Acidaminococcus fermentans DSM 20731: one gene and its partner. The protein of the gene in region 1 interacts with the protein of each later gene in a pairwise test. Links are inferred from orthologs where the notes say so. Each region holds a gene or a part of one and is shown on either strand. Other genes may lie near its edges.

The links.
Region 2: the proteins of rplI (region 1) and lon interact in binary tests that used the Escherichia coli proteins (3 or more experiments, as listed by UniProt). The link is inferred for Acidaminococcus fermentans DSM 20731 from one-to-one orthologs.

What each region holds. Positions count from the first base shown.
Region 1 is NC_013740.1:50,971-54,497, forward strand. The notes cover bases 399-3,397. They hold rplI (50S ribosomal protein L9), read left to right. Parts: upstream 399-1,671; coding sequence 1,672-2,124; downstream 2,125-3,397. Other genes in these bases: ACFER_RS00240 (DHH family phosphoesterase), read left to right, coding at 399-1,712; dnaB (replicative DNA helicase), read left to right, coding at 2,266-3,397. In the rest of the region: more of ACFER_RS00240, read left to right, coding at 1-398; more of dnaB, read left to right, coding at 3,398-3,527.
Region 2 is NC_013740.1:594,312-597,838, forward strand. What follows is about bases 404-3,402. They hold lon (endopeptidase La), read left to right. Parts: upstream 404-743; coding sequence 744-3,062; downstream 3,063-3,402. Other genes in these bases: clpX (ATP-dependent Clp protease ATP-binding subunit ClpX), read left to right, coding at 404-675; yihA (ribosome biogenesis GTP-binding protein YihA/YsxC), read left to right, coding at 3,064-3,402. Also shown: more of clpX, read left to right, coding at 1-403; more of yihA, read left to right, coding at 3,403-3,527.

The sequences.
Region 1 (3,527 bases):
CCCTGGCTACGCCTTTTGAAAAGGTGATGCCGCCGCCGGACAACAATTTTGCCACCCTGCGGCTCCGGGATGCGGACAAACAGATCAAGATCGGGGACCGGATCTACAAGATGCTGGTCCGGCGGATCCAGATCACGGACAATCCGGAGGAGGATACGGGCCTGGCCCTGTACCTGACGGATATCACCGACCGGGAACGGCAGAAAAAACGGTATGAGGAAGAACGGCCGGTGGTGGCCTATGTCCAGTTCGACAACTATGATGACGCCATGAAGGGCCTGAACGAAAATGAACGGGCCAGCCTGATCGTGGATGTGACCAAAGCCATCGGCGGCTGGGTGGAAGATGTCCATGGATATTTCCAGAAATATACGGAAGACATGTTTGTGGTGGGCATGAGCCGGAAGGGGCTTACGGATACCATCAGCAAGAAATTCCAGGTGCTGGACCGGGTCCGGGAAATCAAAAGCGGGAACCGGGTCAGCCCCACCATCAGTATCGGGGTGGCGGCGGATGGCCGGAACCTGGCGGAACTGAGCCAGAAGGCCCAGGCGGCCCTGGACCTGGCGCTGGGCCGGGGCGGGGACCAGGCGGTGGTCCAGCTGGGAGACGATATGAGCTTCTACGGGGCCCGGGGTTCCGTCCAGGCCAAGAATACCCGGGTACGGGCCCGGATCGTGGCCCAGGCCATCCATGAACTGATGGTCGGTGCGGACCAGGTGTTCATCATGGGCCATGTGAATGAAGACTACGATGCCCTGGGGGCGGCCATCGGGGTGGCCAAAATGGCCCTGACCCTGAACAAAAGCTGCTGCATCGTGGCCAGCGGCCAGGGGCCTTCCCTGAAGAAACTGGAAACGGTATCCAAGGACCAGAGTGACCGGTACCTGTCCCTGTTCGTCACGGAGGAAGAAGCACTGAAACGGATTTCCTCCGGCAGCATCCTGGTGCTGGTGGATCATCACCGGGCCATGCTCAGCGCATCGCCCAAAATCCTCCAGTCCATCCGCCGGCGGATCATCATCGATCATCACCGGCGGGCGGAAGACGCCATTACCGATGTGATGCTCCAGTATATGGAACCGTCCACTTCCTCCACCTGTGAGATGGTGACGGAAATCCTCCAGTATTTTGAAAACAAGCTGCAGCTTTCGGAAGTGGAAGCCACGGCCCTGTATGCAGGGATCCTGGTGGACACCAAGAATTTTGCGGTACAGACCGGGGAACGGACCTTCGAAGCGGCAGCCTTCCTGCGCCGGAACGGGGCGGATCCCCATATGGTTTCCCTGCTGTTCAAGGATGATGAACATACGGTGCTCACCCGGGCCCGGATCATCACCGAGATGAAACAGCCCCTGCCCGGGCTGGCTGTGGCGGTGCACCGGTGTTCCTGCCAGGACAAGGACACGCCGGTGATCGTGGCCCAGGCGGCGGATGAACTGCTGACCATGGATGACATCCGGGCCAGTGTGGTTTTCAGCCAGAACGAGAATGGAGTCAGCATCAGCGCCCGCAGTGACGGATCCGTCAATGTGCAGGTGATGATGGAAGAACTTGGCGGCGGCGGCCATCAGACCGTTGCCGGGGTCCAGGTGAAGGGCGTGACGGCGGAAGAACTGATGCCGAAGGTCCTTGAACTGGCCAAAGAACAAATGAAGGAGAGCGATACAGATGAAAGTAATCCTGCTGCAGGACATCAAGAAATTGGGTAAAAAAGGCGATATCATCGAAACGGCGGAAGGCTATGGCCGGAACTATCTGATTCCCCGGGGCATGGCGGAAGAAGCTACTTCCCGGAACCTGAACCAGGCCAAACAGGATATGCAGGTGGCCAAACACCGGGCTGCCCAGGCCCATGACGAAGCGGTGGTCCTGGCGGCCCAGCTGGAAAAAGTCACCCTGCACATGAAGGTGAAGGTGGGGGCCAACGGCAAGCTGTTCGGTTCCATTGCTTCCAAGGATGTGGCGGATGCCCTGCTGACTCAGACCGGCATGGAAGGGGTTGACCGGCGGAAAATCGAGATCCCGGAAACCATCAAGAGCCCGGGGGTATATACCGCTACGGCCAAACTGCTGCCGGATGTGTCTGCCAAATTCAAAGTGGTTGTAGAAACGGAAGAATAACAGAACAAACCCACCACCAGCCTACGGCTGGTCCCCTCCCTTGAAAAGGGCGGATAGACAGATCAACCGCTGTCTTGAGAGGGGGACTGCTGCCTTGGGGCAACGGTGGTGGGTTCTCTTTCAGGAAAGGAGGCCTGTCCTTTGGAAGAACGTATCCCACCCCAGAATATCGAGGCGGAACAAAGTGTGCTGGGAGCCATGCTGATCAGCCGGGAAGCCATCGACAAGGCGGGAGAAATCCTCAATGAGGATGATTTTTACCGTCCGGACGACCGGACCATCTTTTCGGCCATTATGGATCTCCACAGCCGCAATGAGGCGGTGGACCTGGTCACCGTCACGGAAGAGCTGCGGAGGCTGGGAAAACTGGATGCCATCGGGGGCACAGCGGCCATTACGGCCCTGAGCAATGCGGTGCCCACGGCAGCCAATGTGGTGTACCATGCCAAGATTGTGGAGGAAAAATCTCTCCGCCGGCAGCTGATCAATTCCGCAACGGAAGTGGCGGCCAGCGGCTATGAGGAAGACCAGGACATTGCCCAGACCATCGACCAGGCGGAACAGAAAATCCTGGCGGTGGCCAACCGGAAACATTCCGGGGGCGTGGTGAAGATCAAGGACATTGTGAAAAGCGCCATGGCCCGGATCGAAGAGCTGTATGACACTAAGGATGCCTTCACCGGTCTGCCCACCGGGTTTACGGATTTCGACAAGATGACCAGCGGTCTCCAGCCTTCGGATCTGATCATCGTGGCGGCCCGTCCTTCCATGGGGAAATCCTCCCTGGTGCTGAATATTGCGGAACATGTGGCGTTGGATGGGGGCAAATCCGTGGCCTTCTTTTCCCTGGAAATGAGCAAGGAGCAGCTGGTCCAGCGGCTTCTGTGCTCCCAGGCCCGGATCGACGCCTCCCGGCTGCGGATCGGCCAGCTCCAGGAAAGCGAATGGCCCAACCTGGTCAGTGCGGCGGACAAGCTCAGTGCCGCCAAGATCATGTTGGACGATACCCCGGGGATGACGGCACTGGAAATGCGGTCCAAGGCCCGGCGGTGGAAAAATGAAAACGGCCTGGATCTGATCATCGTGGACTATCTGCAGCTGATGCAGGGATCTTCCAAACGGGCCAGCGACAACCGGCAGCAGGAAATGAGTGACATCTCCCGGTCCCTGAAGGGACTGGCCCGGGAACTGAATGTGCCGGTGATCGCCCTGTCCCAGCTGAGCCGGAGCGTGGAACAGCGGACCAGCAAACGGCCCATGCTCAGTGACCTGCGGGAATCCGGGGCCCTGGAACAGGATGCGGATATCGTTTGCTTCATCTACCGGGACGATTATTACAACCAGGATACGGAACAGAAGAATGTGGCGGAACTGATCGTGGCCAAGCACCGGAATGGTCCGGT
Region 2 (3,527 bases), 540 kb from region 1 along the record:
ACCCGGGATGTATCCGGGGAAGGGGTCCAGCAGGCTCTGCTGAAGATCCTGGAAGGGACGGTGGCCAATGTTCCGCCCCAGGGAGGACGGAAGCATCCCCACCAGGAACTGATCCAGATCGATACCACCAACATCCTCTTTATCTGCGGCGGCGCTTTTGCCGGTCTGGAAAACGTGATCAACGCCCGGACCGGGAAAAAGAGCATGGGTTTCGGGGCGGAAATCCCCACCCAGGCAGAAAAGAAAAGCGAGAATCCCTTCCGGCAGGTGCTGCCGGAGGATTTCGTGAAGTATGGGCTGATCCCCGAATTCGTGGGACGGCTGCCGGTGGTGGTCACCCTGGACAACCTGGATGAAAAGGCACTGATCAAGATCTTGACGGAACCCAAGAACGCCCTGACCAAGCAGTATGAACATCTGCTGGCCATGGATCATGTGGAACTGGATTTCGAAGAAGGAGCCCTGAAGGCCATTGCCCACGAAGCCCTGGCACGGAATGCCGGCGCCAGAGGACTGCGTGCCATCATCGAAGGCATCATGAAGAATGTGATGTATGAGGTTCCCAGTCGGGACAATGTGGAAAAATGCATCGTGACAGCAGATGTGGTAACCAAACACAAGGACCCCAAGCTGCTGCTGAAGCAGGAAGATAACGATACAAGAAAGAATGCCTAGAGAAAAGGAAAAGGGGTGCTGGCATCCCTTTTCCCTTTTTCTCTATTCAGTAAGGACGGTGAAACAAGATGTTGGATGCCAATACTATGAGACTGCCGCTGCTGCCCCTGCGGGGAATCCTGGTTTTCCCGGGGATGATCATCAACCTGGATGTGGGCCGGGACCGCTCCATCCGGGCAGTGGAAAGCGCCATGAATATGGGAAAGCGGATCCTGTTGGTGACCCAGCGGTCCGCAGAAGAAAATGACCCTACCGCCAAGAGCCTGTACAATTTCGGCGTCATTGCGGAAATCAAGCAGCTGCTGAAGCTGCCCAACGGGGCTATGCGGATCCTGGTGGAAGGGCTGACCCGGGTGGAAGTGATCTCCGTGGTGGATGCCGTGGGGATGAACCTGGAAGCCTATGTGGCGGAACGGGAAGACGTGAACGACCACTCCAATGAAGTGGAAGCCCTGAAGCGGATGCTGGTGGAGACCTTTGAACAGTGGGTCCTGGCCAGCAAAAAAGTGAATACGGAAGTGCTGCTCACCTTCAAGGATCAGCCGGATCCCGGGAAGATCGCCGACATGATCGCCGGCTACCTGACCATTGACGTGGAGGAAAAGGAAAAACTCCTGGAAGCGGTCAATGTGAAGGACCGGCTCCACCTGCTCTATGGGTACCTGTGCAAGGAACTGGAAATCGTCAACCTGGAAAAGGACATTTCCCAGCAGGTGCGGAAACAGATCGAGCAGAACCAACGGGAATACTATCTGCGGGAACAGCTGAAAGCCATCAACAAGGAACTGGACGAAGGGGGCGAAAAAGGCTCCGAAGTCAAGGAATACCAGGAAAAGATGAAGAAGCTGAAGCTTCCTCAGGATGTCCAGGAAAAAATGGACAAGGAACTGGACCGTCTGTACAAAATGCCGCCCATGATGGCAGAAAGCGCCGTGATCCGGAATTACCTGGATACGGTGCTGAGCCTGCCCTGGGGGAAGATGACCCAGGACAACTACGACCTGAAGAAAGCTGCTGCGGTACTGGACAAGGACCATTACGGCCTGAAGAAAGTCAAGGAACGGATCCTGGATTATCTGGCGGTCCGGGCCCTGACCCAAAGCAATCGGGGACCCATCATCTGCCTGGTGGGGCCTCCCGGTGTGGGCAAAACCAGTCTGGCCCAGAGCATTGCCCGGGCAGTGAACCGGAAATTCACCCGGATCAGTCTGGGGGGCATCCGGGATGAAGCAGAAATCCGGGGCCACCGGAGGACCTACATCGGGGCCATGCCCGGCCGGCTCATCAACGGGATGATCGACTGCGGCACCGACAACCCGGTGTTCCTGCTGGACGAAGTGGACAAGATGGGGGCGGATTTCCGGGGCGACCCGGCCTCTGCCCTGCTGGAAGTGCTGGATCCGGAACAGAACAGCCATTTCAGCGACCACTATATCGAGTTTCCCTATGATATGAGCAACGTGTTCTGGATCGTTACCGCCAACACCGTGGAAACCATTCCCCCGGCGCTCCTGGACCGGCTGGAAGTCATCGAACTGTCCAGTTACACCGACGAGGAAAAACTGAAGATCGCCCAGCTCCATCTGCTGCCCAAGGAACGGAAGGCCAACGGCCTCACCGGAAAGCAGCTGAGCCTGGGCGCCGCTTCCATCCAGCACATCATCCGGGACTATACCCGGGAAGCCGGGGTCCGGAACCTGGAACGGAAGATTGCCACCGTATGCCGGAAAGCGGCACGGAAAATCGTGGAAGACGGAGTGGCCAAAGTCAGCGTCACCCCGGCCCATCTGAAAGACTACCTGGGGCCGGCCATTTTCCTGGAAAGCGACCTCCGGGCCCGGTCCGAAGTGGGGGTCTGCACCGGTCTGGCCTGGACCAGCGTGGGCGGCGAACTGCTGAAGATCGAAGTGGTGGTCTGCGAAGGCAAGGGCAAACTGGTCCTCACCGGCCAGCTGGGGGATGTGATGAAGGAAAGCGCCCAGGCGGCCTTTACCTACATCCGGTCCCGGGCCAAGGAACTGGGGCTGCCTGCTGACTTCAATGAGAAAGTGGATATCCACATCCATGTGCCGGAAGGGGCCATTCCCAAGGATGGGCCTTCCGCCGGGATCACCATGGCCACGGCTATGGAAAGCGCCCTGACCAAACGGAAGGTGAAGGCGGATCTGGCCATGACTGGGGAAATCACCATCACCGGCCATGTACTGCCCATCGGGGGCCTGAAGGAAAAGGTCCTGGCCGCCCACCGGTACCGGGTGAAGACCGTGCTGATCCCCCGCCAGAACCAGCAGGATCTGGAGGAAATCCCCGAAAAGGTCCGGAACGACATGACCTTTATTCCGGTGGACAGCATGGACCAGGTGACCAAACTGGCCCTGGAGGCATGATATGGCAGGAAAAGAATGGGACATCATCGGTGCTTCCTATGTGGCTTCGGCGGTGAAGGCCACCCAGTATCCCCAGGATACCATTGATGAAGTGGCGTTTATCGGACGGAGCAATGTGGGGAAATCATCCCTGCTGAATTCCCTGGCCCGGCGGAAAGGCCTGGCCAGGGTCAGCAGTTCTCCCGGCAAGACCCAGACCATCAATTTCTATTCCTTCCAGGCCAAACGGCAGCTGGAGGATGAACCGGAACGGCACACCTATTATGCGGTGGACCTGCCCGGGTATGGATTTGCCCGGACCAGCAAGGGAAACAAGGAACAGTGGTCGGCATTCATCTGCAAGTACATGGAGAACTCCCAGTATCTGAAACTGGTCTGTGTGCTGATGGATATCCGTCATGCACCTATGGAAAGTGACATCGACTGCTACCAGTGGCTGCTGAATCTGGGGCTGCCCATCATGGT